Regions from separate parts of the Streptomyces sp. NBC_00631 genome, predicted to be linked through region 2. Evidence: riboswitches for the same ligand, from Rfam matches in the RefSeq annotation. Region 2 holds a riboswitch; each other region holds the start of a gene.
What was found. A riboswitch is a leader RNA that binds a small molecule or an ion and turns the genes downstream of it on or off. The one in region 2 is predicted to bind cobalamin.
Positions count from the first base shown of each region.

Region 1: linked by a shared signal. The riboswitch ahead of OHB00_RS12785 (cobalamin biosynthesis protein) and the one ahead of OHB00_RS39520 (HoxN/HupN/NixA family nickel/cobalt transporter) in region 2 are both predicted to bind cobalamin.
Region 3: linked by a shared signal. The riboswitch ahead of OHB00_RS04335 (CbtB-domain containing protein) and the one ahead of OHB00_RS39520 (HoxN/HupN/NixA family nickel/cobalt transporter) in region 2 are both predicted to bind cobalamin.

Region 1 is NZ_CP107734.1:2,780,369-2,790,604, reverse strand. It holds gene cobN (cobaltochelatase subunit CobN) at 1-2,684, opposite strand, end outside; gene OHB00_RS12790 (cobyric acid synthase) at 2,681-4,216, opposite strand; gene OHB00_RS12785 (cobalamin biosynthesis protein) at 4,213-5,163, opposite strand; cobalamin riboswitch at 5,263-5,405, opposite strand; gene OHB00_RS12780 (hypothetical protein) at 5,545-5,772, opposite strand; gene OHB00_RS12775 (anion permease) at 5,792-7,042, opposite strand; gene OHB00_RS12770 (lysozyme) at 7,187-7,945, opposite strand; gene OHB00_RS12765 (class II aldolase/adducin family protein) at 8,142-8,876, shown strand; gene OHB00_RS12760 (alpha/beta hydrolase) at 8,969-10,096, shown strand.
Region 2 is NZ_CP107734.1:8,644,753-8,654,988, reverse strand. It holds gene OHB00_RS39550 (HAD-IC family P-type ATPase) at 1-602, shown strand, start outside; gene OHB00_RS39545 (cupredoxin domain-containing protein) at 724-1,134, shown strand; gene OHB00_RS39540 (hypothetical protein) at 1,161-1,544, opposite strand; gene OHB00_RS39535 (methyltransferase domain-containing protein) at 1,943-2,326, opposite strand; gene OHB00_RS39530 (M56 family metallopeptidase) at 2,853-3,764, opposite strand; gene OHB00_RS39525 (hypothetical protein) at 4,604-5,026, shown strand; gene OHB00_RS39520 (HoxN/HupN/NixA family nickel/cobalt transporter) at 4,918-6,024, opposite strand; cobalamin riboswitch at 6,052-6,261, opposite strand; gene OHB00_RS39515 (ArsR/SmtB family transcription factor) at 6,343-6,705, shown strand; gene OHB00_RS39510 (hypothetical protein) at 6,803-6,997, shown strand; gene OHB00_RS39505 (ribonuclease J) at 7,225-8,910, shown strand; partial or broken gene OHB00_RS39500 (IMP dehydrogenase) at 9,519-9,713, opposite strand; gene OHB00_RS39495 (PP2C family protein-serine/threonine phosphatase) at 9,718-10,236, opposite strand, start outside.
Region 3 is NZ_CP107734.1:909,583-919,818, forward strand. It holds gene pgm (phosphoglucomutase (alpha-D-glucose-1,6-bisphosphate-dependent)) at 1-66, opposite strand, end outside; gene OHB00_RS04320 (barstar family protein) at 187-573, opposite strand; gene OHB00_RS04325 (O-methyltransferase) at 720-1,376, shown strand; gene OHB00_RS04330 (CbtA family protein) at 1,490-2,245, opposite strand; gene OHB00_RS04335 (CbtB-domain containing protein) at 2,268-2,489, opposite strand; cobalamin riboswitch at 2,526-2,667, opposite strand; gene OHB00_RS04340 (enoyl-CoA hydratase/isomerase family protein) at 2,734-3,789, opposite strand; gene OHB00_RS04345 (hypothetical protein) at 3,880-4,194, opposite strand; gene OHB00_RS04350 (EfeM/EfeO family lipoprotein) at 4,279-5,475, shown strand; gene efeB (iron uptake transporter deferrochelatase/peroxidase subunit) at 5,472-6,719, shown strand; gene OHB00_RS04360 (phospholipase C) at 6,933-8,738, shown strand; partial or broken gene OHB00_RS04365 (multicopper oxidase domain-containing protein) at 8,989-9,758, shown strand; gene OHB00_RS04370 (SpoIIE family protein phosphatase) at 10,187-10,236, shown strand, end outside.

The sequences.
Region 1 (10,236 bases), 5.9 Mb from region 2:
ACCGGACGGCAGCCCAGCAGCGCCAGGATCTCGGCGATGTCGTCGCCCTGGGTGCGCATCGCGGAGGTGCCCCACACCGTCAGGCCGACGGACCGCGGGTACGCGCCGGTGTCGCTCAGATACCGCTGCACCAGCGAGTCCGCGAGCGACTGGCCGACCTCCCAACTCAGCCGGGACGGAATGGCCTTGGGGTCGACCGAGTAGAAGTTCCGGCCGGTGGGGAGGACGTTGACCAGACCGCGGGTGGGCGAGCCGGAGGGGCCCGCCGGGACGTAACCGCCGTCCAGGGCCTTCAGGATGTGCCCGATCTCGTCCGTGGTCCGGGCGAGCCGTGGCACGACCTCGGCGCACGCGAACTCCAGCACCGCGACGGCTTCGGGGAGTTCGGTGCCGAGCACCTCCCGTACGAGCGCGCCGCTCTCGGCGACGGCCCAGCCCCGCTGCTCCATGCCCTCCGTGACCCGGCGGCACAGCTGCTCCAGCAGGTCGATCGCGTCGGCGGCGGTACGTGAGGGGCCCTCGACCAGATCCGTCAGCTCCACCGGGACCTTCACCGGCGCGCCCGGCTCGGCCAGCAACTCCTTCTCGCTGAGCCCGAAATGGGCCGCGAAGGAGGCCCTGAGCCCTGGCAGCGCGTTGGCCTGGCCGCCCCACACCTGCGAGGCGCGCAGCACGGCCAGCACCAGGTTCACCCGCGCCTCACCGACCGGTCCGCCGCCGAGGATGTGCAGACCGTCGCGGATCTGCACGTCCTTGATCTCGCACAGATAGCCGTCGATGTGCATGACGAACTCGTCGAAGTCGCCGTCCTCCGGCTGCTCGTCCACATGCAGGTCGTGGTGCAGCTCGGCCGCCTTGACCAGCGTCCAGATCTGGGCGCGGACGGCCGGCGCCTTGGTCGGGTCCAGATCCGACACCAGCGCGTACTCGTCGAGCAGCTGCTCCAGCTTGGCCAGGTCGCCGTAGGTGTCGGCACGGGCCATAGGCGGCACCAGGTGGTCGACGACGGTGGCGTGCCCGCGCCGCTTGGCCTGGGTGCCCTCGCCGGGGTCGTTGACGATGAAGGGGTAGATCAGCGGCAGGTCGCCGAGGACCGCGTCCGGCGCGCAACCCGCGCTCAGGCCGAGACCCTTGCCCGGCAGCCACTCCATGGTGCCGTGCTTTCCCATGTGCACGACCGCGTCCGCCCCGAAACTGTTCTCCAGCCACCGGTAGGCCGCCATGTAGTGGTGCGACGGCGGCATGTCCGGGTCGTGGTAGATCGCGATCGGGTTCTCGCCGAAGCCGCGCGGCGGCTGGATCATGACGACGACGTTCCCGAACTGGAGGGAGGCCAGCACGATGTCGTCACCGTCGACGTACAGCGTGCCCGGCGGCTCGCCCCACGCCTGCGTCATCGCGTCCCGCAGCTCCGGGTCGAGCTTCTCGAACCACGCCCGGTAGTCCGCGAGCGGCACCCGCGCGGGCGCGGCGGCCAGCTGGTCCTCGGTCAGCCACTCGACGTCGTGCCCGCCGGCCTCGATGAGGCGGTGGATCAACTCGTCGCCGCCGGAGGGGTACTCGCTGACGCCGTACCCGGCGTCCCGGAGGGCGTCCAGCACCCGCACCGCCGACGCGGGCGTGTCCAGACCGACCGCGTTGCCGACCCGGGAGTGCTTGGTCGGATACGCGGTGAAGACCAGCGCGATCCTCTTCTCCGCGTTCGGCTTGTGGCTGAGCCGCGCGTGCCGTACGGCGATTCCGGCGACGCGTCCGGCCCGCTCCGGGTCGGCGACGTACACCGGGACGTCGTCCGGACCCTGCTCCTTGAAGGAGAACGGGACCGTGATCAGCCGTCCGTCGAACTCCGGGATGGCGACCTGCATCGCCGCGTCCATGGGGGAGAGGGCGGCGTCGGACTCGTCCCAGGCGCTTCTCGACGTGGTCAGGCAGAGACCTTGCAGCACCGGCACGTCGAGGTCGGCGAGCGCCCCGATGTCCCAGGCCTCCTCGTCACCGCCGGCCGAGGCCTGGGAGGCGTGCGTGCCGCCGGCCGCCAGGACGGTCGCGACCAGCGCGTCGGCCTCGGCGAGGAGCTCGTACAGCCCGGCGTCCGCCCCGCGCAGCGAACCGCAGTACACCGGGAGGGCGTTGGCGCCCTGCGCCTCGACGGCATCGCAGAGGGTGTCCACGAAGGCGGTGTTGCCGCTCAGTTCATGGGCCCGGTAGAAGAGCACCCCGACGGTCGGCCGGCCGCTCTCCCGGGTCCGGGCGCCGTGGACGCCGTACTCGGGCATCTTCTGCGGCTCGTCGAACCCCTCACCGGTCAGCAGCACGGTGTCGGACAGGAACCGGGCCAGCTCGGTGAGGTTGGCGGGGCCGCCCTCGACGAGGTACCTGAGCGCCTCGGCCACCACACCCGCCGGCACCGAGGACTCCGCCATCAACTCCGCGTCCGGCACGGCCTCGCCGCCGAGCAGCACGGTCGGGATCCCGGCGGCCTTCAGCGCGGCGAGCCCGTCCTCCCAGGCACGCTTGCCGCCGAGCAGCCGTACGACGGCGATGTCCGCGCCCTCGATCAGCGCGGGCAGCTCCGCCGCGACGTCGACGCGCGTCGGATTGCCGATCCGGTAGCCGGCACCGGAGGCGGCCCGGGCCGCCAGCAGATCGGTGTCCGCGGTCGACAACAACAACACAGTGCTCATGCGGGCGCTCCCGGTGGAATGAAAGGCAGTCCTTGCGGCGCGCCCGACTCGATGAGCCGCCAGAGCGCGTCCGTGTCCGCGTGCTGTTCGATCAGGTCGCCGAGCCGGTCGAGCTGCTCCTCGCGCAGCGCGGCGAACGAGGTTTCGGGGGCCGGCACGAACCGGCGGCCCGCGGCGGCCGCCACCTCGCGCAGGAAGGCCCGGCGGAAACCGTCCGACTCCAGGGAGCCGTGCCAGTGCGTGCCCCAGGTCTGCCCGACCCGGCACCCGTCCAGGCTGTGTCCATGGTCATCAGAGATGAACGCATCCCCACCGGTCACCTCGGCCACCCCGTGATGGATCTCGTACCCTTCGACCCGCTCGCCGAGGGCCTCCCCGACGGGCCGGGTCAGCGTCTTCTCCCGGGCGAACCGGACGCGCACGGGCAGCACCCCGAGCCCTTCGACATGGCCTCGGCGGCTCTCGACGTCGTCCTCGATGTGCTCACCGAGGATCTGGAAGCCACCGCAGACGCCGAGCACGGGCCGCTGCTCGGCGGCCCGGCGCCGCAGCGCCCGCGCGAGCCCCCGCTCGTGCAGCCACTCCAGGGCGCGAACCGTCCCGCGGGTTCCCGGAACCACGACGAGATCGGCATCGGCCAGCTCCTCAGGCCGGTCCACGAACCGCACCACGACGCCCGGTTCGGCGGCCAGGGCGTCCACGTCCGTGAAGTTGGACATGAGGGGTATCGCGCAGACGGCGACCCGGAGGACGTCCTCGCCGACGGGCGGCGCGGTGTTCGACTCCCGCACCGTCCCGCGCAACGACACCCTCAGCCCGTCCTCCTCGTCGATCCCGAGCCCGTGCCGGAACGGGAGCACGCCGTACGTCCGCCGCCCGGTGAGCCCGTGCAGCATGTCGAGGCCCGGCTCCAGCAGGGAGACGTCACCCCGGAACTTGTTGACGAGGAACCCGGCGACGAGTTCCTGGTCCTTGGGCGAGAGCAGGGCGACGGTGCCGAAGAACGACGCGAACACGCCCCCGCGGTCGATGTCCCCGACCACGAGCACGGGCAACCCGGCATTCCGGGCGATCCCCATGTTCACGATGTCGGTCCGGCGCAGGTTGATCTCCGCCGGACTGCCGGCTCCCTCACAGATCACCGCGTCATACGTGCCCCGCAACTCGGCGAGGCAGTCGAGCACGGTCCCGAGCAGCTTCTGCTGCCGCCCGCCGTGGTAGCCACGCGCACTCAGCTCACCGACCGGCTTGCCGAGCAGCACGACCTGACTGCTCTGCTCGCCACCGGGCTTGAGCAGCACCGGGTTCATCGGCGCGGTCGGCTCCACCCGGCAGGCCTGCGCCTGCATGGCCTGCGCCCGCCCGATCTCGGCCCCGTCACGCGTCACGAACGAATTGAGGGACATGTTCTGCGCCTTGAACGGCGCGACCTTCACACCCTGCCGCACCAGCCACCGGCAGATACCGGCGGTGACGACGCTCTTCCCGGCGTCGGAGGTGGTACCGGCCACGAGGAGGCCTCCGTTGTTCATGACGCCCTTCCCCGAAGCGATCCGCGCAGCAGGGCCGCAGCCGCGCTCACCCCCCACGCCAGCCATCCCACCCGCCGCGACAACCGCACCGCCCGATCGATGTCAGCGACTTCCACAGCGCGCCCCTCCCCGTTCAGCACCGGCCGATGCTCCACTCGCCCCCCGTACGACAACGTCCCCCCGAGCCGTACCCCCAACGCCCCCGCGAACGACGCCTCCACGGGCCCCGCGTTGGGGCTCGGATGCTTCGCGGCATCGGCCCGCCAGGCCCGTACCGCTCCCTTGGGGTCCGTTCCGGACACCGCGGCCAGCACGGCGGTGAGCCGCGCCCCCGGCCATCCGGCCACGTCGTCCAGCCGCGCGGAAGCCCACCCGTACCGGCGGTGGCGGGCCGACTTGTGCCCCACCATGGCGTCCAGGGTGTTCACGGCCCGGAACCCGAGCAGCCCCGGCACACCCCCAACGGCCCCCCACACCAGCGCCCCGACGACCGCGTCGCTCGTGTTCTCGGCGACGGACTCCACGACCGCCCGTGCGATCCCGTCGGCGTCCAGGGCCTGCGGATCCCGCCCGCACAGATGCGGCAGCCGCGCGCGGGCCGCCTCGACGTCGCCCGCCTCCAGGGCCCGCCCGACGGCGCGGGCCTCGCGGGCGAGCGAAGTGCCGCCGACCACGGCCCAGGTGGCCGCGCCGGTGAGGGCCACGGACGCCGCGGTGGACGGTCGTACGATCCGCTGGGCCACGGCGCCCAGCGCCACGGCGCCGCCGGCGCACACGGCGGTGTGCAGCGCGCCCCACCCGCGGTGGTCCCGCCACAGCACCCGCTCCACGGCCCCGGCCGTCCGGCCGAACACGGCGACCGGATGCCCCCGGCGCGGATCGCCGAGCAGCAGATCACCGAGAAGGCCGGCGGCGGCGCCGTACGCGAAGACGCGATCGGCACCCATCGGCTCAGCCGGCCGCGGGGTGGGGGAACGACCGGGTACTGAACCTCGAACGGCAGCCGTGCATGGCGATATGTCCTCACTCAGGGTGTCCGCGCCCTGGTTCGACGAGACCGGCGGTGAGAGTTCCTGGCTTCCGGGGACTGCTACCCCGGTGACAGTGGCGGGACCGCGCCGGATTCACACCGGCTTCCTCCCTTGCCGCCGTACATGGCTCCGGAAGTCCACCACGCCCCTGGAAGACCCGTCAACTTGCCGTTGACCTGGGAGGGGAGTGTGTGGGAAGGCCCACACCGGTTACCTGCCGAGGTCTGTGGGGCATGCCGAAGGCTCCTCTCCGAGCGGATGGAGAGGAGCCTTCGGTGGGGGCGAGCCCCTGTTGTGTCAGGCCTTCGCCACGATCAGGTGGATCCCGTAGGCCACCGCGGCCGCGCAGCCGGCGAAGCAGAGGTAGGCGGCCGTCACGGCCAGGGCGGCGGAGTCGCCCTGGGCGGTGGCGCGTTCGCGGGCGGAGAGGCCCTTGATGCCGAGGGTGAACAGGGCCACCAGGCCCACCGTGACCACGAGGCTGACGCCGAAGACGGAGCCGATGGCTGCCCAGTCGATGTTCATGTCGCTTCTTCCTCGGGGGTCAGACGGTGGCGGCCGGGTCGGTCGCGGGAGCGGCGGGGGCGGTAGCGGGGGCGGGGATGGTGGCGACGAGATCGTCGGTGACCGGGCCGGCGGGCGGCGGGGTCACGGCCGCGATCGCCGTGGTCACCACGCCGGCCGGCTCGGCGGTGTCGGCGTCGTTGACGTTGCCGCTGTCCACGACCTCGCGGCGGGACAGCTTCCAGATGCCGGCGCTGGTGGCCACCAGGAAGACGGCGACGAGCGCGGTGCCCCAGTCGCCGAGGTCCGTCACGGACTCGGCGAGGGCGCCGACCAGCGCGGCGGCCGGGAGGGTGAGCAGCCAGGCGACGACCATGCGGGTCGCGGTGGACCAGCGGACCGTGCCGCCCTTGCGGCCGAGGCCCGCGCCCATCACGGAACCGGAGACGACGTGCGTGGTGGAGAGCGAGAAGCCGAGGTGCGAGGAGGCCAGGATGGCGGTGGCCGCGCTGGTCTGGGCGGCGAAGCCCTGCTGCGGCTGGAGGTCGGTCAGGCCCTTGCCCATGGTGCGGATGATGCGCCAGCCGCCGATGTAGGTGCCCAGCGCGATGGCGAGGCCGGCCGAGAGGATGACCCAGGTGGGAGGGTTCGAGCCGGGGGCGATGGAACCGCCCGCGATCAGCGCGAGGGTGATGATGCCCATCGTCTTCTGCGCGTCGTTGGTCCCGTGCGCGAGCGAGACCAGTCCGGCGGAGGCGATCTGGCCGGCGCGGAAGCCCTTGCGGGTGGCGTTGTCGTCGGCGTTCTTGCCGATCGTGTAGGAGAGCCGGGTGGAGAGCATCGCCGCGAGGCCCGCGACCACGGGGGCGGCGACCGCCGGGAGCAGGACCTTGGTGACGAGCACGTCGCCGTGGACCGCGCCGAAGCCGGCGGAGGCGACGGTGGCACCGATCAGGCCGCCCATGAGGGCGTGCGAGGAACTGGAGGGCAGGCCCACCAGCCAGGTGACGAGGTTCCAGAGGATGGCGCCGACGAGCGCGGCGAAGATGACCTCGGGACGAATGCCGTTCTCGTCGACGAGACCCTTCGAGATCGTGTTGGCGACCTCCACGGAGAGGAAGGCGCCCGCCAGGTTGAGCGCGGCGGACATCGTCACCGCGATCTTGGGCTTGAGCGCGCCGGTCGAGATGGTCGTGGCCATCGCGTTGGCGGTGTCGTGGAAACCGTTCGTGAAATCAAACGCGAGTGCGGTGACCACCACAATCGCGAGGATCAGCGAGAAGCTTTCCATTTACCCAGGCAATCTTTCGAAGTCATTGGTTGTTGGACCGTAGGCAACCTGGGTGAACGGTAGGTGAACTGGGGTGGGCTTAGGGGTGTCAGTGATGGGGGGTCGTCATTCCGCTTCCGGTCCGGCGACCCAGTCGCCGCTTGGTCAGTGGCCCCGGGCGAACGCCCTCAGCCGCCCCGGTGAGCCGTTGAAGAGATTCTGGTCACCCGGCAGGCTGCCGCTGTTGCCGTACTGCCAGAACGTCCAGGAGGACCATCCGGCCGGCAGCGTTCCCGCCTCCGCCGAGCCGTGCCGCGCGATCCACAGCGCGTGGTCGGCGGCGAACGCGCCGCTGCCGCCGGTGCAGAGGTCCCACCAGTTGGTCGTCGTGTAGATCACCGGCCGCCGGCCGGTCTCCCGCCGCAGCTCGTCGCTGAAGGACCTGATCCAGCCGACCATCCCGGACGGGCTCAGGCCGTAGCACCTGTGCTTCTTGTCGTACGGGTTGTACTCGACGTCGAGCGCGGGCGGCAGCGTCCAGCCGTCCGCCGTCCAGGTGCCGCCGTTGCTCACGAAGTACGCGGCCTGTGCGGCGCCCGACGACTGGTCCGGCCGGGCGAAGTGGTACGCGCCCCGGACGAGGCCCGCCTGGCGGGAGCCGTTGTACTGCCGGCCGAAGTACGGGTTGCGGTAGGTGGTGGACTCGGTCGCCTTGATGTAGACGAACACGGCGCCTTTCGCCTTGGCGTCCGGCCAGTCGACGTTCTTCTGGTGCGAGGAGACGTCGTGCCCCCTCGGTGTGCTCGCGGCGGAGGCCGGCGTCCCGGCGAGCGCGGGCGCGGTCCCCGCGAGGGCGAGTGCCGCCGCGGCCGCCGCGAGGACATGAATGCGGTGGCGGGTCGACGGAGTGCGGTCACGGGCCACGTTTCCCCCCGGAATGGCGGCGTGTACGAAAAATCGTCCAGAGAATATTGGAAGATCGGCGTATGATCGGTGATCTTCGGCCAAGCCTAGAAATGGAATCCTTTGTGGGGTTTTGCGCTCTACTGGATTCCGGACGTCCGGCCTAAAGTGCCCCGCCGTGCAGGGCCGTTGAGGCGCCGGCTGGCAGGATCGGGCCATGGCTGAACACCGGCGGGACGAGCGTGACCAACGGGGCGGGCGCGGCGGCGCACAGGGGGTGGCGGAGCCCCGAAGACGGGATGCGCGGGCGGCGGAGGTTGACGCGTGGCGGGAACTCGTCGCCACGGCCCGCCGCACGGTGTCCGACGGGCTGGTCGTCGGCACCTCCGGCAACGTCTCGGTCCGCGTCGGCGACACGGTGCTGGTCACGCCGTCGGGCGTGCCGTACGACCGACTCACCCCCGACGACGTCACGGGCGTCGACCTCGCCGGCCGCCAGGTCCTCGGCACCCTGGTCCCGACCAGCGAACTGCCGATGCATCTCGCGATCTACGGCAGCACCGGCGCCGGGGCCGTCGTCCACACCCACGCCGTCCACGCGACGGCCGTCTCCACGCTCGTCCCCGAGCTGCCGGCGATCCACTACATGTCCGCCGCCCTCGGTGGCGCCGTCCGGGTCGCCCCCTATGCGACGTACGGCACCGACGAGTTGGCCGAGAACATGCTCCGCGCCCTGACCGACCGCTCCGGCTGCCTCCTCCAGAACCACGGCACGATCACCTACGGCACCACCCTGACCCAGGCCTACGACCGCACCGCCCAGCTGGAGTGGATGTGCCACCTGTGGCTGACGGCATCCACGGTCCCGGGCCTGACCCCGACCCTGCTCTCGCCCGGCCAGGTGGCGGAGGCGGAGGAGAAGCTGAGGGGATACGGCCAGACAGAGGGGTGAACCCCGGCCTGACGGGAAGACGGGTCCAGTGGCTTCGTCGATTTCTCCTTCCTCCACTGGCCGACACCGGAGTCCGCCCGGACACTGGACAGGTGCGCCCAGTCAAAGTCACGGCCGCCGCCGTCGGTGCCGTACTCGCCGCCGGTGCGGCCGGCGTGGCCGCGGGGCGGTTGGCCAGTGACGCCGCGCTGAAGGCACCGCCCGGCCGGCCCCTGCCCACCGAACCCCGGCTCACCGTGCACGGCACCGCGGCCGGCCGCATCACCCTCACCCGCGACCTCGCCTCGCTGCGCCCCGGCACCTACGGCCTGGCCGGCGACGGCTCGCACGCGGTCGTCGGCGCCGTCCTGGAGTCCGCCGCGGACACCGCCGACACCGTCGTACGACGGCTGGAGCGGGTGACCCACGGCACGTTCGAGACCGGAGACAACGCCTGGCTCACCGCCAACGTCCACGTCGGCAACCCCGGCACGGCCCTGGGCCTGGAGTACGCCGACATCGACCTGCCGGGCGAACTCGGCCCGCTGCCCGCCTGGTTCGTGCCCGGCCACCGGGAGACCTGGGTGATCGCCGTGCACGGCCTCGGCACCACCCGCGAGCACCCCATGAACGTCATGCCGTTCCTGCACGCCCTGCGCCTGCCGGTGCTCGCCCTCGCCTACCGCGGCGACCTCGGCGCGCCACGCCCCCCGGACGGCCTGAACCACCTCGGTGAGAGCGAGTGGCGCGACCTGGACGCGGCGATCCGCTACGCCCTCCGCTACGGCGCCCGCCGCGTCGTCCTGTACGGCTGGTCCACCGGCGCCACCATGGCGCTGCGTGCCGCCGCCCACTCGGCGCTGCGCGAGCGGATCTCCGGGCTGGTCCTCGACTCCCCGGTGCTCAGCTGGGAAGCCACCCTGCGCGCCCTCGCCCAGGCCCGGCACACCCCCGAGCCCCTGCTGCCGCTCGCGGTGCGCGCCGCACAGGGCCGCGCCCGCCTGCACGCCGACCATGCCGGTGACCCCGTCGACCCGGAACACCTCACCGTGCCCACCCTGATCGTGCACGGGCCGGACGACACCGTGGCCCCCTGGGCGTACTCCCGGCGGCTCGCCGAGCGGCGGCCCGACCGGGTGGCCCTGCACACCGTCCCGGACGCCCCGCACGGCGCGATGTGGAACGCCGACCCGGAGGAGTACGAGGAGCGACTGCGCCGGTTCCTCACGCCCCTGATGTGACACCCCGGGGCGTGCGCCCCCCTGGGCGTGTGCTTGCGTGTGCACCCCGATGTGCGCTCCCCGATGTGCGCGACCCTCGGCGCGTGGGCTCGCCGCGCGCGCCCCTTCGGCTCCCATGACAACCCCCGATGTGATTCTTC
Region 2 (10,236 bases):
GGGCGGTCGCTGCGGTCGCCCACGCCGCGATCGACGGGCACGCGGCCGGTCTGATCGGCATCGCCGACGCGCCCCGCGAAACCTCCGCCACGGCTGTAAAGGAGCTGCACGCCCTGGGCGTCGAGGTGGTCATGCTCACCGGCGACAACCAGGCCACCGCCGGCCGCATCGCCGAACAGCTCGGCATCGACACCGTCATCGCCGAAGTCCTCCCCGGCGACAGAACGGCCAAGGTCGCCGAGCTCCAGGCCACCGGCCGCAAGGTGGCGATGGTCGGCGACGGCGTCAATGACGCCCCCGCTCTCGCCCAGGCCGACCTCGGCATCGCCATCGGTGCGGGTACCGACGTCGCCGTCGAGACCGCCGACCTGGTCCTCATGCGCTCCGATCCCCTGGATGTGCCCACCGCCCTGCGCATCGGCCGCGGCACCCTGCGCAAGATGCGCCAGAACCCGGGCTGGGCCATCGGCTACAACGCTCTCGCCTGCCCATCGCCGCAGGTGTCTTCGAACCGGCCTTCGGCCTGGTGCTCCGCCCCGAGATCGCCGCGCCGTCCATGTCCGGTTCCAGCTTCATCGTCGCCGTCAACGCACTGTCCCTGAAGGGACTCCGGCTGCCCAGCGCGGCCCCCTCCCCCACGCCGGTCCCTCGGGAACCCGCCGCCCTCGACAGCGCAGACCCCGTCCGGCGCGCAGCCTGATCCACCGCAAAGGAACTGCTCCCATGTCGTCCACACCTCACCGCCGGCGCACCGCTTCCCTGGTGTCGGCGGCAGCCGCCGCCCTGCTGCTGGCGACCGCCTGCTCCAGTGGGAACGGCAACTCCACAGCGACGTCCACTGCCACGGCCCCCAGCCCCGCCTCGTCCGCGACCACGGCCGGGGCCCCGCAGATCACGATGAAGAACTTCGCCTTCACGCCGACCACCCTGACCGTGAAGGCGGGCCAGAAGGTCACTGTGGTCAACGACGACTCCACCGCACACACCGTGACCGCCACGCAGGGCAAGGTCTTCGACACCGGCAGAGTCGCCCCCGGCAGGACGGGAACGTTCACCGCCCCGGCGAAGAGCGGCAGTTACCCCTTCGTGTGCACCTACCACGCCAATATGAAAGGGACGCTGATCGTGCGCTGAGGCACCGGGCCCGCACAATTTCCTGATCAGGAAGACCGCGTGGGCGGGCCGGGCTGGTCCGGGCCGCCGGGGTTCCGGCTGCCGTGTGTCGTGGCGGCCTCCTCTGCCCGGCGGGCCTGGGTGGCCTTCAGGTGGCGCAGCTCCGCCTGCAGAGCGCGGATCCGCGCCTCGATCGCTTCGTCGGTGAGCATGGTCGGCCCGGGTTCAGACCCTCCGGCATCGGTGACGGACGCGCCCGCGCCCGCGCGCCGGTCACGCATCATCACCAACACGGTGAGCGGACAGACCAGCAGGACCAAAAAAGGAACGGTCACAAGGTCCCAGGAGGCAGGCACCGCCAGCGTCCCGGCCACGGCGACGGCCAGTGGGACGAGGATCTTCTTGTTGAGGACCTTCTTGATCAGGCACACGTCGAGGCTCCTGACAGGCGGGGGCCGGCACCCTGAGTAGATCATTCCCCGGCCAACCGTCATGACGAATCTCCTTAGCACAGTAGTGCCACGACGACTTCCCCATACCCCACATGGGCCGGCCGACGGCCGCGGTGGCGAGCGGAGCACCCGCGGTGTTCAGCACCTACGGGGACGACTCGCCGCGCACCGGCGTCGGGTGGGCCACTTGGAGCGCACCGCACACTCGGGCACTCGCCCGCCCGATGTGGCCGCAGGCCCGCCGGGAGGGAGCGGCCGGGATCCTCCGAAACCCCGCTCTGCGAGGAGCCGCTGTCTCCGGCGCAGCCATGACGAGGGGCGCCACCGGTTCACGAGGTCGCCGGCGACCGCCGCGCTCTCACTGCTCCTGGCATGGTTCAGTGACCGCGGCGCAGTACCACCCAACTGCCCCAGCCGGCACTGGCCTCGATGGCCGACCAGTCACCGGGCAGAGCCGCAGCGACCTCTGCGGCGGGCAAGTACAGCGGCCCGTCCTCACCGAGCTGGTTGATCCACAGCACCACACCGTCGGGGGCCAGCACGCGGGCGGTCTCGGCGGGAAACAGCAGCATGTCGATGGCTGCCACAGCCGCGACCCGGGCGTCCGCCAGCGGAAGGCCGCCGGCATCGGCGCGCACGCGCATCAGCGAGCGTCCGGCGGCCTGGTGGAGCATCTGCTCGGAGAGATCCACGCTGATCACGCGTGGGAAGACTCCGCGCAGCAGCGGGGTGAACAGGCCGGTTCCCGACCCGATCTCCAAGCACGGGCCGTCAGGGAAGGGACCGCCGCGTTCCAGAGCGTCGCGCAGAGGGTCATCTCGGCCGGTGGCTCGGCCGGTGTCCCATTCCGCGGCTAGCTGGTCGAACTGGGTTGCTACGAAGCGGGCTGTCTCGATGTCCCAGGAGCGGCGACCGGCAGCCAGATCGCGGGCGAAAACACGGAAGACCTCAGCGGTTCCCGCTGGCGGGAGCGGCTTGCCGTGGGGGCTGGGACAGATGCGAGGCAACGCGGCAATCACGTATTCATTTCAGCAGGCAGGCCCCGAGGAAGGATCAATCCTGGGGCGGACAATCAATCTCCACCCCAGGGTGGAGGGGCACGCCCGGCCCGGACCGCCGCCACCCTGGGCCTGTACGGCCTGGCCGCGGCGATCCTCATCACGGTCGCCCGGTCCGGTCGCACCCGTCGCGTCTCACAGCCCCGGCAGAACTGACTGATGTGCCGCAGACGCGCCCGATCCTGCGCGAGTACGCGACCTGTTGGGGACGGTGCGGGTCCTGTAGGAGTCAGGGCACGCACGCCACCGTCAGGGGCAGCAGCGGAGCTGCGACAGTGGCCACAACGATGCCCAGCCATGCCACGCGGTGCGGCCGGGGCTGCGGTACAAGGACGCGCCGCAGCCGGATGAGGACCCCCGATCCACCCGCACCCAGAGCCGCCGCCGGCGCTCGTCCCGCCGCGACCTCGCACATCGCCGTCGCCAGCGCGTCCCTGGAGTGATGCCGCAGGGCGCGGTCGTCCGCGATCATCTCCAGCAGCAGGCTCGTCTGCTCCTTGGCGTGCCGGGCGAGCGGCAGACCGCGGAACGCACGCGAGAACGCGTCCACCAGGATCTTCAACAGGTGATGCCTGCCCGCGATGTGGGCGCGCTCGTGGTCCAGTACCGCGCGCAGCTGCTCCTCGGTGAGGATGTCCAGCGCGCCGCTGGTGACGACCACGCGGGCGCGGCGTCCGGCCAGACAGTACACGGCGGGAATGCCGTGGTCGACGATCGTGGCGCCGTACTCGGGCGCGGGTTCGCCGACAAGAGTGAGCATGTCCAGCTGGCGGTTGCTGGCACGTCGCGCCCGCCAGGCGCACCGGACCAGCCACCCGGCCGGCAGCAGGACGACCACGACGGGTGCCGCGATCGCCAGGGCGGCGTCGAAGGTGAGGGGCGCGTCGCCCGCCGACGAGGCGTCCGCGGGCAGTCCACATGCAGTGAGCAGCCCGATCATTCCGTCGTGCACATGCTGTTCGGCCGTCACTACGTGGTACACCGAGAGGGCGGTGGCGACAACGAACGTGACCATGAGGCCCTGCCATGCCAGGACCGCGGCAGCCGGCGCCCGGTGCGCCCACGGGGCCCTGGCCAGCAGGGGCGGCACCACGGCACCCACCAGGACCGCGTATCCGGCCAGCCCCGCGGCTGTGATCATGCGCTACTCCGCCTCTTCACCGCTCGGAGCGCCGAGCGTATCGCGTCCACTTCCTCCGTACTCATCTGTTCCACGAAACCGGCCGGCGCGCCCGCCGGGTCCGGCTCGTCCACGAGGGCGTCCTGCATGAGCACCGCTGCGCCTGCTGACGGGTACAGGTGTGCGTGCAGCCCCAGGCCCGGTCCCCTCCAGGTCACCCAACCGACGCACGGCGGCTTCCTTCGCACCCGGGCTGCGGCGCCCTCGGCACCGCGCAGGCGCCGGCCGCACGCAGGCGCCGTACGCGAGCGCGTGCAGACTCCGCGACCGCCGACCGCTCAACGACGTACGCAACGCCTTCCGCGATGGGCGGCGGACAGGGCGGCTGCTCGCCTCACGTGAGTCGCAGGCGAGCAGCCGCAGCGGGGTCAGTGGCCGCCGACGGCAAGTTCGTAGTCGCCGATCAGATCGCCGAGGAGGGTTCCGGCGGTCAGGTCGGGAGAAAGCGGCGAGCCGGGGTATGACGGAGCCCTTGCACACGCTCCCACCCATCCTGACCAGCCGCGCACGACGGAGCCCCGCCGACCGGACCGGCAGGGCCTCGTCGCGCTTTCAGGTGTCACGACAGCCCCTGTGAGCGGGGGGGGCCGACTGCAGCTGTCCGACCGGGTGGAAGACCTCCCGGGCCAGGTAGCGCTTGAGACAACGGACGTTCGGTCCCGCCCTGACCTGGGCCGCCGGCAAGCGGACCGAGCCGGCCGGCCGGGCGGAGGCCACCAGCCCCGAGGGCAGGAGCGTCACCATCGCCGCCTACGGCGACCGGCCAGAGCTGCCGGAGACCGCCCAGGTGCTCCGGCAGCATGATGCTCGACACCGGCGACCCGGTCACGGTCCTCGCCGGCGACTTCACCCGCGACGGCTCCTACAACCCGGCCTTCCTGTGCGACAAGAACGCGGACGGGCTGGTCGCCGCCGGGACGGAGTCCGACCCGGGCAAGCGGCAGGACGCGGCGACGAAGGCGCAGGCCGCGATCGTCGGCACCGACGCGGTGAAACCGCGTCTGCACCTGAAGGTCGTCGCGGGCATCGGTACGTCCGCCACCGCTCGGGACACACACGAGACGGCGGGCCGGGAAGCGCCGGGGCTTCCCGGCCCGCAGCCGGTCCTGAAGTGTCAGCTGCCCTCTCCCAGCCGGGCCGCCCACCGCTGTTCCACCTTGGCCAGCTTCCAGTACGCCACCGCGGCGGCCCACACCACGACGAACAGCCCGGCGATCACATAGCCGACGTTGCCCAGGTCCAGTCCGGCGATCCAGTCGGTCACGGCGTCGCGCAGGTCGAGCTTCTCGTGCAGCACGCCGACCAGTTCGATGGTGCCGATCAGAAAGGCGACGGCGATGGACAGCCCGGTGATGGTGAGGTTGTAGAACACCTTGCGGACCGGGTTCGAGAAGGCCCACTGGTAGGCGAAGTTCATGAAGGTTCCGTCCAGCGTGTCGAACAGGCTCATGCCCGCGGCGAAGAGGAGGGGGAGACAGACGACCGCGTACCAGGGCAGGCCCGCCGCCGCGCCCGACCCCGCCATCACCATCAAGGTGACCTCGGTCGCCGTGTCGAAGCCCAGGCCGAACAGGAAACCGATCGGGTACATCTGGCCGGGCCGGGTGATGGACCTGGTGAGGCGGCCGAGGATCCGGTTCATGAACCCGCGGGAGTCCAGGTGCCGTTCGAGCTCCTTCTCGTCGAACCTGCCTGCCCGCATGGCCCGGAACACCTTCAGGATGCCCACGAGAGCCACCAGGTTGAGCGCGGCGATGACGTAGAGGAAGGAGCCGGAGACGGTCGTACTGATGACGCCCAGCGTCCGGTGGGTGCTTGAGCCGTCGTTCATCAGCGTGCCGGCGATGGCGGCGCCGCCCGCCACCAGTGCCGCCATCACGACCACCACGCTGGAGTGGCCGAGCGCGAACCAGAAGCCCACCGACACCGGCCGTTTGCCGTCGGCCATCAGCTTGCGGGTGGTGTTGTCGATCGCGGCGATGTGGTCGGCGTCGAAGGCGTGCCGCATACCGAGCGTGTAGGCGGTGACGCCGAGCCCGATTCCGAACGCCTTGGAGCCGATCTCGTAGTGCCCAGGGACGACGAGCAGGAACAGCACCCCGAAGGCGACGACATGCAGGGCGGCGATCACCGCCATCAGCCCCGCCGTCCTGACGGTGTCCTCGCGCCGCCAGCGAAAGGAAACAGAATCGGTCTCGGTCCCGTTTTCGGGCAGGGCCATCAGGTCACGCTCCAGCACCTCGTGGATCACTTCGTGAGATGCCGTGGCCGGTCTCCTGGCTTACAGGTGCCGCGTGCCCGTCCCGGCCTTCCCGTCCGCCGTCGGCGGACAGTGACCGTACAACCCATGGGACGGGAACTCCCTGATCACAGTGGCGAGGGCCGCTCCGGCCTGAATCCCTCGATCCGCGAAGGACTTTCACCGGTCTTCCCGAGCACCACGGCTCCCCCACCGTACGGGGACCCGATACTCCCTGCATACCTGCGCAGCTACGCAGGTACGCAAGATCACATCGGTGCACCTGGGAGGATGGCGCGCATGCACCTCGTCCCCGCCGACCGTTCCGGCCGCCGCACCATCGACGGCCACCGGGTCTGCGACGCGATCGCCGCCATCGGCGAACCCGGCCACGTCCGCACCTGGGCCGAGCGGTTCTCTCTGCTGGCCGACCCCGGACGCCTCGCCCTCCTGCTGGCCCTGCACCACACCGGCCCACTCGCCGTCTCCGACCTCGCCGTGGCGACCGGCATGAACGACCCAGCCGTCTCCCAGGCCCTGCGTCTGCTGCGCGCCGCCGGCGTCGTGGCGGGCGAGAAGGAGGGCCGTGTGGTGCGCTACCGGGTTGTCGACCCCGTCACCGTCGACCTGCTGAAACACTGCACCACCGCCGGCACCGGCTGAACGCGGGGCTCCGGCGTGCTGTCAGCTGTCACACAGCCCGGCCAACGCGCCGCACAACTTCCGCAACGCCTCGGGTGCGCCGGCCCGCATGCTGTGCATGTGCACCCCCGCCGGCCAGGACGAGTACTTCATGCGCATCGGTGATGTCGTCGCGGGCAAGGACGCCCCGCCGCCGCAGCTGTCGGAGGACGAACTCGCGGAGCGCCGCCGCCGCGCGGCCGAGTTGGCCTCGACCTACCGAAACGAATCCCTGTGGCCCGCATGGCGGGCATGCCCGGCACCTGTCTGCTGACGGCCGACGGTCATCGGGCCCGGGTCGCTTTCGAAAGGTCGCCATGATCCAGCGGTCGGCCAGGCCCGGTCCCGCTTCGGACGCGCAGACAGGCGGCTGATTCTCACCCGCTCCGGTGAGTGTTTCTGTGGTGGCAGGACCAGGTATCCGCGCCGCGCTCATCGAGCCCTCGTCGGGGGACGGAGGCAATGAGTCACCCTGTCCCGCTCTCCGGGTACCGTCGGGGTATGAGTCATCCGCATCCCGAGCTGACCGCCGCGCCGCCCCTTTCCGAAGGAGGGCTGCGGGTCATCGCCCTGGGCGGCCTGGGCGAGATCGGCCGCAACATGACCGTCTTCGAGCACGCGGGCAAGCTGCTCATCGTCGACTGCGGCGTGCTGTTCCCGGAGGAGACCCAGCCCGGTGTGGACGTGATCCTGCCGGACTTCACCTCGATCAGGGACCGGCTGGACGACATCGTGGCCGTGGTACTCACCCACGGCCACGAGGACCACATCGGAGGCGTGCCGTACCTGCTGCGCGAGCGGAGGGACATTCCCGTCGTCGGCTCCAAGCTCACACTGGCGTTCCTGGAGGCCAAGCTCAAGGAACACGGCATCCGGCCGCGCACGGTGCGGGTGCGGGAGGGCGACCGGCGCGGCTTCGGGCCCTTCGACTGCGAGTTCGTGGCGGTCAACCACTCCATCCCCGACAGCCTCGCGGTCGCGATCCGCACCCGGGCCGGGATGGTGCTGCACACCGGCGACTTCAAGATGGACCAGTTTCCTCTCGACGACCGCATCACCGATCTGCGCGCCTTCGCCCGCCTCGGCGAGGAGGGCGTGGACCTGTTCCTCACCGACTCCACCAACGCCGAAGTACCCGGCTTCACCACCTCCGAGCGAGAGCTGAACCCGGCGATCGAGCAGGTGATGCGCACCGCGCCGCGCCGGGTCATCGTCTCCAGCTTCGCCAGCCACGTGCACCGTATCCAGCAGGTTCTGGACGCCGCCCACCAGCACGGCCGCAAGGTCGGCTTCGTCGGCCGGTCGATGGTCCGCAACATGGGCATCGCCCGTGACCTGGGCTATCTGAAGGTCCCCTCCGGTCTGGTCGTGAGCACCAAGGAACTGGAGAAGCTCCCGGACCACAAGGTCACTCTGGTGTGCACCGGCTCCCAGGGCGAACCGATGGCCGCGCTGTCCCGGATGGCCAACCGCGACCACGTGATCCGCATCGGCAAGGGCGACACCGTCCTGCTCGCCAGCTCCCTCATCCCCGGCAACGAGAACGCCATCTACCGGGTGATCAACGGACTCACCCGGTGGGGCGCCCACGTGGTCCACAAGGGCAACGCCAAGGTGCACGTCTCCGGGCATGCCAGCGCCGGCGAACTCGTCTACTGCTACAACATCGTCAAGCCCCGCAACGTCATGCCCGTGCACGGCGAATGGCGCCACCTGCGGGCCAACGCCGACCTCGCCATCCGTACCGGTGTCGACCCCGACCGGGTCGTCATCGCCGAGGACGGCGTCGTCGTCGACCTGGTCGACGGGCGCGTATCCGTCACCGGCAAGGTCCCCGCCGGCAACGTCTACGTGGACGGCATGGAAGTCGGCGGCGCCACCGAAGCGTCCCTCAAGGACCGCCTCACCCTCGCTGCCGAAGGCGTGGTCACGGTCGTGGCGATCGTCGACGCGGACACCGGCGCCCTCGCCGAGGCCCCCGACTTCCTCGCCCGGGGTTTCGTCCACGACGACACCACCTTCGAGCCGGTCATCCCCGTCATCGAGAAGACCTTGGCCACCGCGGCCGAGGAAGGCGTCGGGGACGCGCGCCAACTCGAACAACTCGTCGCCCGCGCCGTGGCGAACTGGGCGTTCCGCACCCACCGCCGTCGGCCCCTCATCATCCCCGTCATCATCGACGCCTGAGCCGGTCCGGGGGCACGGCTCCCGGTTCCGGCCGCGGCCCCGCCAACGCCGAGGTCGGACACGGGAATCAGCGACCACCCGCCCCGGGGCTTCGCCACCGTGGCCGGGCCGGATCTCGTCCAGCCTGTGCAACGTGTCCTCGCAGAGGGTGACGTCCAGGGCGCGGCGGCTGGTGGCGAGTTGCTGCGTGGTGCGGGGGGCGCTCGTGGCGCGCGGCCGGCGGCAACTGCAGGGGCCGCGGTGACCAGGAGCCCGCCCGCACCCGCGAGGGCCACGGCGAGGGCCATGGCGAGGGCCATGGCGAGGTCCAGGACGAGGTGCCCTTTTCCGGCCGCCGCTCCGACAGCCGTCCCGAGACGAAGCCGGACACCATGAAGGCGGCCGTAGCAGCGCACCAGCCTGCCGCCGGAGTACAGGGTCGCGGCCGGCTGCCTGGGCGATCACGATGCCCACCGCGCCGGCCAGGCTCTGCGGGTCAGGCGACGGTGGTGGTGTCGATGACGAAGCGGTAGCGGACGTCGGAGGCGAGGACGCGCTCGGCCGAGGCCGACGGCCGCGACCTTCTTGCCGGGTCCGGCGCCCCAGCGGCGCAGGGGGGCGTAGGTGGTGATGCCCGCGCGCAGGCCGACCGCGCCGTCGCCGGCCACCACGGCGGTGGAGCCGGGCCGGACCTCGGCGGCGTCGACGGCGTCGACCGCGTACCAGCCGGTGCCCATCACGTCGGAGACGGCGAGCAGGCCGGCCCAGAACTCCTCGCCGGGCCCCTCGTCGGTGGCGACCAGGGTGCCCTGGGCGTTGGGGACAGCTTCAGCCGTCTTCGCGCCGCGGACCGTGCCAGTCCAGGACGAGGACGGTGGCGTCGTCCCTGAGGTTTCCCCGGCAGGCATCCAGCACCGCGCTGGTCAGGCTGCGCACGGCTTCCCTGGGGTGTGAGGTGCGAGTGTCCCACACGAGGGATGCCAGGTCGACGGCTCCGGCGCCGCGTTCCTGCATGCCGTCGGTGAGCAGAATCAGACGGTCGCCGGGGCGAAGCTGGAGTTCCTGGACACGGTAGGCGTGGGGGGCTGCCACGCCGAAGGGGAGGTCGACTGCGAGCTGTATCTCTTCGGCCTCGGTGGCGCCTCGGCGTAGGCGCAGGGGCCGGGGATGCCCTGCGTTGACCAGTTCGCAGGTGCCGGTCGAGAGGCCGATGCACAGCAATTGTCCAGTGGCCAGGCCGCGGCTGTGGGTCAACAGGGCGTCGTGGGCGCGTTGCGCCTGCTGGAGTGCGTCACAGCCGCCACGGCGGGCGCCGCGCATGGCGCCGACCAGGAGCGTGGCGAGCAG
Region 3 (10,236 bases), 7.7 Mb from region 2:
GACCAGCCGGGCCACGTCGACGAGGTCCTCCGGAGCCGCCGGCCGGCCCGCTCGCTCATCCGGCATGAGTCCACTTCCTCCGCAGTCGTTGATCGATCGCTCGCGGCCCATCTTTCCCTGTCAGCGGCCGCGGACGCGAGTGCGGCGCCGGTCGCGCGCCGAAGACACGGTGGGTTCACGACCGGTTCACAGCAGTCTCACCGCGTTCGGGGCCCGTTGTTCGAAGATGTCGAGCAGCCAGTCGAAGACGGTGGCTCCGCGCCCGGCGCGGGCCTCGGCCAACTCCGCGGCGACTGCGGCGCGGTTGGACGGGTGACAGCGGGCCAGCCGGATCTCCAGCTGGCGGGCGGTCTCCGCATGCCCCAGATACGCACGGGACGTGTCGTGGTCGCGCCACTCGAAGACGAAGTCGCGGTCGTCGGGCGTGCCGAAGCCGCCGCTGAGGCAGTCGGCGAACGCGTCGAGGTTACGGCCGAAGTAGCCGCCGGGCCCGTTGACCGCTTCGCCGATCACCCGCCAGAAGTCCTCCAGGGTCGTGATCGCGGTGCCGTCCAGTACGTAGGTCTCCGTCACGGCCCGCAGGATACGACGGCGTACCGGCCGCAAGCATTGGTTGCGGAGGAGATCACCCCGCCAGGACCACAGCCCGCCGCATCGATATATCGTGATACTGCTCAGACTGTATCGATGACATTGACGCAGGAATCGAGGGGTTCGGGATGTCGACCGAGCACGCCACCAGTCCCTTGCAGGATCCCCGGGTCCAGGCCGTACTCGACCGGATCCAGGCCGAGCGCCGCCGTCCCGCCGGAGGCGGGCCGCGCGGCGGCACCCGGGATCCGTACGCCTTCACCGACGTCGGCTTCTCCATCCACCCCGCCCAGGGCGACCTGATCTATCTGCTGTGCCGGGCCGTCGGCGCCACCCGGGTCGTCGAGTTCGCCACCTCTCTGGGCGTCTCCACCCTCTACTTCGCCACCGCGGTCCGGGACAACGGAGGCGGCACGGTGATCGGCTCCGAGATCGTCCCGGAGAAGGCGGCCGCCGCCCTGGGCCACCTCGCCGAGGCCGGCCTCGCCGACCTGGTGGACCTCCGGATCGGGGACGCCCGCGAGACGCTGCGCGACCTGGGCGGGCCCGTCGACTTCGCGCTCATCGACGGGTGGCCGGTCGACTCCGGCCCCTCGCTGGCCCGCCAGGTCATGGAGAACATCGCACCTCAACTGCGCCCGGGCGCGCTGGTGATGAACGACAACGCCGAGCCCGACTACCTGGACTACGTCCGCGACCCGGCCAACGGCTTCCGCACCCTCTCCCTGCCGCTCAAGGGCTCGACCGAGCTGTCCGTGCGGGTCGGACCGTCCGTCGGGGCCTGAGACCGGCACGTGCGGGCCGAGTCGACGGACGCGTCGGGGCGGGACGGGTGAGCGAACGCGCGAGGGCCCCCGGACGGATCCGGAGGGCCCTCGCGTGTCGTTCGGTGTGCCGGTCAGCGTGGAGCGGGCGCCGTGCGCGCGGCGGCCGGCGCCTTCGCCGGCTTCGGGTTGAGGACGCGCTCGGCCAACTCGCCGAACAGCAGGCCGAATCCGCCCCACAGCGACACCTGGATGGCGAGCGCCGAGAGCCGGAACCGCCACAGCAGGGTGGCCGGGAAGTCCTTCGGCACCTCGTTGACGACCGGCAGGAACTGGTACGCCAGCCCGATGACGACGCCGAACGCGACCACCGCGAGCACGGTCGCCCACCAGGTGCCCAGCCGTGGCCGGAGCCGCTTGCCGAGGATGGTGGCGGCGACCGCGAGAAGCACGCTGAGCAGCATCATCAGGAAGTACAGCGTGGTCCGCTTGCCGATGGTGTCCGGGTCGCCCACCGACGGCGGGTTGGCCGGGTACTTCAGGAACGGCACCACGTACACGGCGACGAGCGCGCAGCCGGACAGCAGCAGCGCGGTCGCCCGTGGCGAGAAGCGGCCGACGCGGCCGAGGGCGAAGGAGTAGGCCAGGGCGGCGATGCCGCCGAAGGCGACCCCGTAGACCAGGACACCGGTGGCCAGGCCGGCGGTGGACTGCAGGGAGCGGGAGACGACCTCCATCTCGTGCTCGTGCGAGTGGGCGTCCTCGAAGCTGATCGCCTTGTCGACGTTCGGCTCACCGAGCAGCCAGGCGACGACGAGGGCGAGCAGACCGGCGGCCAGACCGGCCAGCATGCCCCGCACCAGGAGGCTCCGGACCGTTGCGGAGTTCATGGGTGGTACGGCGTCCCTCGCGTCAGTGGCAGGGGAAGCCGAGCAGGTGGCGGGCGTCGTGCACCCACTCGTGGACGTCCGTGCCGCTGAACACGGAGGTGGCGCCCTGTTCGGCGCCGACGAAGTAGAGCAGGACCAGCATCAGGATGCCGAAGAAGACCGCCCAGGGAGCTATCGCGGACAGCGGCAGCTTGGCGGGAACGGCGGGGGTGGTGGCTGTCGGCGGAGCGACGGTCTGCGCCATGGCAGGACCTCCTCTGGGAGTTCGCGTCCCATCTCGGTGGTGCACAGGACGACGGCCACGGGTCTGACTCACAAGCAGCCCTCGGGCTCTTGCACACAGTGGCGCGACCGTTCCGGATTTCCACCGGCTTCCGTCTCGCCGTCGTCGATATCGGACAGACCGTACCGCGTGTCAGGGGCACGGCCAAGACCGCCTCACCAGCCGTGATCTTCATCTCGCCCCTGGTGAGCGGCGCCCGGGCGGGTCAGGCGGGCGGGGCCAGACCCAGTTCGCGCTCGCCGAGCGGGGCGAAGAAGCGGTCGACGACGGCATCGGTGACCTCGGCGAGGGTGGCCGGCGACCAGTGCGGGGTGCGGTCCTTGTCGACGACCTGGGCTCGGATGCCCTCCACCAGGTCATGGGTGGCGAGAGCCGCGCAGGAGACGCGGAACTCCTGGTCCAGGACGTGTTCCAGCGAGCCGAGGCGCCGGGCCCGGCGCAGTGCCTGGAGCGTGACCTTCAGGGCGGTGGGCGACTTGGACAGCAGGGTGTCCGCGGTCTCCTTCGCCGCCGGGTCGCCGTGCGCGAGCAGCCGCTGGACGATCTCCTCGACCGTGGCGGCCGGGTAGCAGGCGTCGATCCACGCCCGGTGCCCGGCCAACTCCCCGTCCGGCGCCTGCCGCACCTGCCGGGCGAGCGCCTCGGGCACGGGCAGGACGGCGAGGTCGGCGACGAACGCGGGGAGCGAGCCGGACGGCATGTAGTGGTCGGCGAGTCCGCACAGCAGGGCGTCGGCGGCGCCGATCTGCCCGCCGGTCAGCGCGAGATGGGTGCCCAGTTCGCCCGGCGCCCGGCCGAGCAGATACGTCCCGCCGACGTCGGGCACGAAGCCGATCCCGGTCTCCGGCATGGCGATCCGCGACCGCTCGGTGGCGATCCGGACGCCGCCGTGCGCCGAGACGCCGACGCCGCCGCCCATCACGATCCCGTCCATCAACGCGACATACGGCTTCGGGTAGCGGGCGATGCGCGCGTTGAGCCGGTACTCGTCCCGCCAGAACGCGGCCGCGGCCGACCCGTCACCGTCCCGGGCGTCGTCGTGGACGGCACGGATGTCACCCCCGGCGCACAGGCCGCGCTCCCCTGCTCCGGTGATGACCACGGTCTGGACGGCAGGGTCGTGCTCCCAGGCGGTGAGTGCCTCGTCGACGCGGCGCACCATCGCGTGCGACAGCGCGTTGATGGCCTTCGGCCGGTTGAGCGTGATGTGCGCGGCCCGTCCGCTGACGTGCAGCAGGACGTGTTCCTCGGCGCCGGTCATCCGGACACCTCCGCCGGGCCGCGGGCCACGATGAGGCGCATGGTCTCGTCGGTTCCTTCCGGGGTCGCTGGACGGGTGGGTCACGGACGATCATCTCGCGACCGTCCGGTCCCTGACACACCGGCCCTTCGCGCATCGCTGGGGAGACCAGGCGGTGCCCGGCGGCCGCCGCGTCCTCGGGGTCCACCGTCCCGGCCACAGCCGGGCCACGCCGAAGGCCGCCTCGACCACGAGGAAGGACCACAGCAGGCACGGCTCGCCGTGGCCGAGCGCGTACGCCTGCCAGGTGGCGAATACGACCGCTTCGCCGATCACCGGCCCGGCACCGAGCCCGGTCCATTCGGCCGGTACCGACGGAGCGGGTCCCCTGGAGGTCCGGTGAACCCGCAGGGAACTCTTGGTCATGGGTTTCCCTGGACGGCCGTTCGAGTACAAAGGGCTGCCTAACATGAGGCGATCACGAACGGTACGAATCCCCGGGAGCTCGGGATGGTGTTGTCCGGCCTCAGCTGGAGGTCGTTGCGTCCCTGGGCGGTCGTCGGTGTCGCCGTCGTATGCCTGGTGGCCGGGTTTCTGGCGCTCACGCACGACTCACGCCCCGCACACGCCGCCCCGGCCGCGCTGCCGCACACCACCGTGGAGGTGTCCGCCAGCCGCTGCGGCCGCGGATGGAGCACGCCGGTGCCCGGTGTCCAGGTCTTCGACCTGCACAACCCGACCGACGGGTCGGCCGAGGTCCTCCTGGAGGACCCGAAGAGCCAGGCCGTGTACGGCGAGGTGGAGGACATCGGGCCGGGCACGACCCGGGAGCTGACCGTCCGGCTCGGCAAGGGCGCGTACGCGTTCAAGTGCGTGCCCGACGACGCCGACGCCGTCACCGGGCCGACCGTCCGCATCGCCAGGGGCCGCAGCGGCCCGGCCGCGGCCCCGGTCACCGAGCACGACCTGATCCCGCCGGCGCTCGCCTACCAGAAGTGGGTGGGCGGCGGCCTGTCCGACGTCGTACGGCTGACGACGACCCTGCGGGCCGCGATCGACCGCGGCGATCTCGCCGCCGCCCGCACCGCCTGGCTGCCGGCGCATCTGGAGTACGAGCGGCTGGGCGCCGCGTACGACGCCTTCGGCGACGCCGACGGCGCGATCAACGGCACGGACGCGGGGCTGCCCGGCGGGGTGCACGACAAGGACTTCACCGGTTTCCACCGCATCGAGTACGGGCTGTGGCACGGCGAGTCCGCCGCCGGCCTGCGCGGTCCGGCGGCCGCGCTGGTGAAGGCGGTCACCGCGCTGCGCGACGACTGGGCGCAGACCCGGATGGACCCGGCCCAGCTGGGGCTGCGGGCGCACGAGATCCTGGAGAACACGGTGCAGTTCGAGCTGACCGGCCGTACCGACTACGGCAGCGGCAGCAACCTCGCCACCGCCCGCGCCAACCTGGACGGCACGGTGGAGGTCATGTCCCGGCTGCACCCGCTGCTGGCCGGCCGGTACTCCGGTCTGGCCGGTCTTGAGAGCGAGCTGAAGCGGGCCGGCACGAGCCTCGACGGCTTCGGCCACGGCGGCACCTGGACGCCCCTGGGCAAGCTCGGCCACCGGCAGCGCGAGGACGTCGACGCGGTCCTCGGCGACCTGGTGGAGCGGCTGGCGTCGGTGGCGACCCTGTGCGATCCGCGGAGGACGGTATGAGCGTGAACGAGACGAGCGGACGGGGCGGAGTGGGCCGCCGCGGGTTCCTGCGCGGCGCGGCCCTGGCGGGTGCGGGGCTGGCGGCCGGCGGCCCGGCCGCCCCCGCCACGGACACCGCCACCGCTGCCGCCGCCGCCACGACCGCGATCGCTCCCTTCCACGGCGTCCGCCAGCGGTCCGCGATCGCCGCGCCCCGCCGGACGACCGTGTTCACGTCCTTCGACGTGACCGCCGAGAGCCGCGCCGACCTGACCGAGCTGCTGCGCACACTCACCGAACGAGCCCGTTTCCTCACCTCGGGCGGCACCCCGGACCCGGTCGGCGTCACCGGGCCGCCCGCCGACTCGGGCGTCCTCGGTGAGCAACTGCCGTCGGGTGCGCTGGCGGTGACCGTCGGCGTAGGCGGCTCGCTCTTCGACGACCGGTACGGGCTCGGGAGACTGAGGCCGCGCCGGCTGACGACGATGCCGGCCTTCCCGGACGACGACCTGCGGCCCGAGTGGTGCCACGGCGACCTCAGTTTGCAGTTGCACGCGGACGACACCGACACCGTGCTGCACGCGCTGCGCGACATCGCCCGGCACACCCGGGGCGGTATGCAGGTCCGCTGGCGGCTGGACGGCTTCACCAGCCCGCCCCGCCCGACCGGCACCCCGCGCAACATGTTCGGCTTCAAGGACGGCACCGCCAACCCGCAGACCGCCGACGCCCGGGAGATGGACCGGCTGGTGTGGGTCGGCGAGGACTCCGGCGAACCCGGCTGGGCGGTCGGCGGCAGCTACCAGGTGGTACGGCTGATCCGGATGCTGGTGGAGTTCTGGGACCGGGTCTCGCTCAGCGAGCAGGAGCGGATGTTCGGCCGTTCACGCGAGTCCGGGGCGCCCCTGGACGGGAACGCCGAGCACGACACGCCCGACTACGCCGACGACCCGAAGGGTGACGTCATCCCGCTGGACGCGCACATCCGGCTGGCCGACCCGCGCACCACGGCCACCGCCGACCAGCGGATCCTGCGCCGTGCCTACAACTACGACCGGGGCATGGACAGCAACGGCAACCTCGACATGGGCCTGCTGTTCAGCTGCTACCAACAGGACCTGGCCCGGCAGTTCGAGACCGTGCAGAGGCGGCTGGCCGGGGAGCCGCTGGTCGACTACGTCTCCCCGTTCGGCGGCGGCTACTTCTTCGCCCTGCCCGGCGTGCGGGACCGGAACGACTGGTACGGACGCGCCTTGCTGACCTGAGCTTGTCCGAACAACTTCAGGGCATTTCCGTAACCCATACAGTCAACACACAGTCAAGATTTGCCCCAGCATCCCTGACCCGGTGTTCATTCACCCGCCATCATGACTCCGCCGGAACGCCCGCAAACGAGCGAAGCATCCCTGCCTGTACGACGCAGTGACGTTCATGCCCGGAGGGGAACCAGCATGGCCAGCACAGGAAGACGAACGGCGATGAGGAGCCTCGGCGCTCTCGCGGGGGCCGCCGCACTCACGGTCCTCGGGGGTACCGCGCCCAGCTGGGCCGCCGTACCCGCCGGGCACAGCGGCGGCTCGTCGACCGCCACCCCGATCAAGCACGTGGTCGTGCTGTTCGACGAGAACATCTCCTTCGACCACTACTTCGCGACCTACCCCAAGGCCGCGAACACCGACGGCACGAAGTTCACGGCGTCCAAGAAGACCCCGAAGGACATCGACACCCTCGCGCACGCCGGGCTGCTGACGAAGAACCCGAACCAGTACCTGCCCAAGCGGCTCACCCCGGCGCAGGCGATGACCTGCGACCAGAACCACTCCTATGGGCCCGAGCAGCTGGCCTACGACGGCGGCAGGGCCGACCAGTTCGTGCAGAACACCGAGGTCGACAAGTGCAGCGGCGGCCTGTTCGGCGAGCCGGGCCTGGTGATGGACTACTACGACGGCAACACCGTCACCGGTCTGTGGAACTACGCCCAGCAGTACGCCCTCAACGACCGCTCCTACAGCTCGGTCTACGGCCCGTCCACGCCCGGCGCGCTCAACCTGGTCTCGGGTCAGACGCACGGCGCGATCTCGGTGGACTCGGTCACCGGCAAGCAGACGTCGACCCCGGACTCGTACGCCATCGCCTCCCCGAACGCCAAGGGTGTCGGCACGGTCGTCAACGACCCCGACCCGGCCTACGACGACTGCTCCGACAAGGACCACACCAGCACCAGCGCGCTGGCGTCGCTGCAGGGCAGGAACATCGGTGACCTGCTCAACGCCAAGAAGGTCACCTGGGGCTGGTTCCAGGGCGGCTTCCGCCCGTCCACGGCCTACAACGGCGCGTCCGGCTCCTACGCGAAGTGCGACACCACGCACACCAACGTCGGCGGCGCCTCCGTGGTCGACTACAGCCCGCACCACAACCCGTTCTCGTACTACAAGTCGACGTCCAACCCGCACCACCTGGCGCCGAAGAACGTCAACGAGATCGGCCACAACGGCCAGGCCAACCACAACTACGACCTGACCGACTTCACCGCGGTCGCCAAGGCGGGCAAGCTGCCGGCCGTCAGCTTCCTCAAGGCCGGTGAGTACCAGGACGGCCACGCCGGCTACTCCGACCCGACCGACGAGCAGCACTTCCTCGTCAACGAGATCAACACCATCCAGAGCTCGCCGCAGTGGAAGTCCACCGCGATCGTCGTCGCCTACGACGACTCCGACGGCTGGTACGACCACGCCTACGCCAAGCCCCGCAACGGCTCCAAGGACACCACGGTCGGCTCCAACGGCAAGGCCCTCGACAGTGCCGCCTGCCAGGCCGGCCCGGCCGCGTCCGGCGGCTACGCCGACCGCTGCGGCCCCGGCACCCGGCAGCCGCTGCTGGTCATCTCGCCGTACAGCAAGGTGAACAAGGTCGACCACACCCAGACCGACCAGTCCTCGATCACCCGCTTCATCGAGGACAACTGGCACACCGGCCGCGTCGGCGACCACTCCTTCGACGCCACCGCGGGCTCGCTGACGAACATGCTCGACTTCCGGCACCCCAACAACAAGCAGGTGCTGCTGAACTCGGACGGCTCCGTCAAGCACATCGGCCCGATCCGCCACGTCTCCCCGGTGAGCACCCACATCACCCCGGGCCCGGCGATGGTGAACACGGCCGCGACGACCGGCTCCGGCCAGTTCCCGGCCCTTCCGGTCAGCCTCGGCGTGGGCGCCCTGCTGGCCGCCGGCGCCACGGGCACGTACCTGACGCTGCGCCGCAGGCAGCGCACGGCCGCCTGACACCACCCCGCCCCGACCCGCTCGGCACGGTCCACCTCCCCGGACCGTGCCGAGCGGCGTTTCCGCGCCCGGTTCTGCCGCCCAGCACTGCGGCTGGCCGGACATATTCCCCCTTTCGGACGGAACGCGGCATTCCTGGAACGTCGGCCGCGTCTCGGAAGTCCTGTCGAGTGAAAGGCACGAACCACAGAACAACACGGGGGTGCTCGACCTTGACCGACATCATCGACAGGATCACCGAGAACGGCGCGGGACCAGCGGCGCCGAGCCGAACAAGGACGTCGCCGCCCTGCCCGCCTGGACGGTGACCCACCTGCACGCAGCCCAGACCGGCGGGGGCAACGACGGCTGGGCGGACAACGCCGTCGGCTCCGGCGACGCCCAGCTCTCGGAGTACCCGAACGACCGCCAGGCGGTGCGGAGGTGGTACCACGACCACGCCATGAACATCACCCGGTGGAACGTGCACACCGGCCTGTACGGGACCTACCTCGTCCGTGACGACGAAGAGGACGCCCTCGGACTGCCGTGCGGGGAGCGGGAGATCCCGCTGCTGCTCGCCGACCGGAACCTGGACACCGACGAGGACGGCCGCCTCAACGGGCGGCTGCTGCACAAGACCGTGATCGTCCAGCAGCAGAACCCGGAGACGGGCAAGCCGGTCACCGTTCCGTTCACCGGGCCGACTTCCAGCTGCTGGGCCGCGACGCCTACGACGTCTCCGGCTTCGACCCGGCGGTGGACGCCACCACCAGGCCGATCGCGTTCGACCCGGCGACGCGGCTTGCGCCGACGCCGAACGGGCTCGGCCACAAGGACGTCTTCCGGGTGCCGGGCGGTCAGGTGCTGCGGGTGATGGGGCAGTTCGACGGTGCGTACGGCCGCTTCATGTACCACTGCCAGCTGCTCGAACACGAGGACATGGGCATGATGCGGCCCTTCGTGGTCATGCCCGAGGAGGCGATGAGGTTCGACCACGGCGCGGCCCACGGCGGCCACGGAGAGGGCCACAGCGGCTGACCCCGCGACGCGCCGCACGCCGGCTCCCGGCGGTCGTCCGGGTGCCGGCACGGCTCCGTTGGAACCGGTCATGGTGGTGCCGATCGTGGTGGTGCCGGGACGTCCGCGCCGCCGGTGCCGCCGGGAGGGCCGTCGGTCGTGCCACCTCGGGGACCGGCGTGGGGCGCGTGCGAGCGCCGACAGCCGGCTCGGTGCCGCTCACCGCGTCCTTCCTGGCCGAGAACGCGGGCGCAGCCCGCTTCGCGGTCGCCCGCCGGCCCCGCGCGTCACCGGGCACCCCGGGCTGTGCGAGTCGGCGGCCGACATCGTGCGGTGAGGTCCGTCGGCCAACGGTGTCCGCCGGGTACCCGGAGGCGGCGACGGTGCGCGCGGTTGTCGTCCGTCGTGCGGCACGGGATCCTGAGGGAGCACGGAGGGAAGCGGTGCCCATGGATCGTTTTCCGAACGCGGCCGACGTCGAATTCCACAGTCCTCTTGA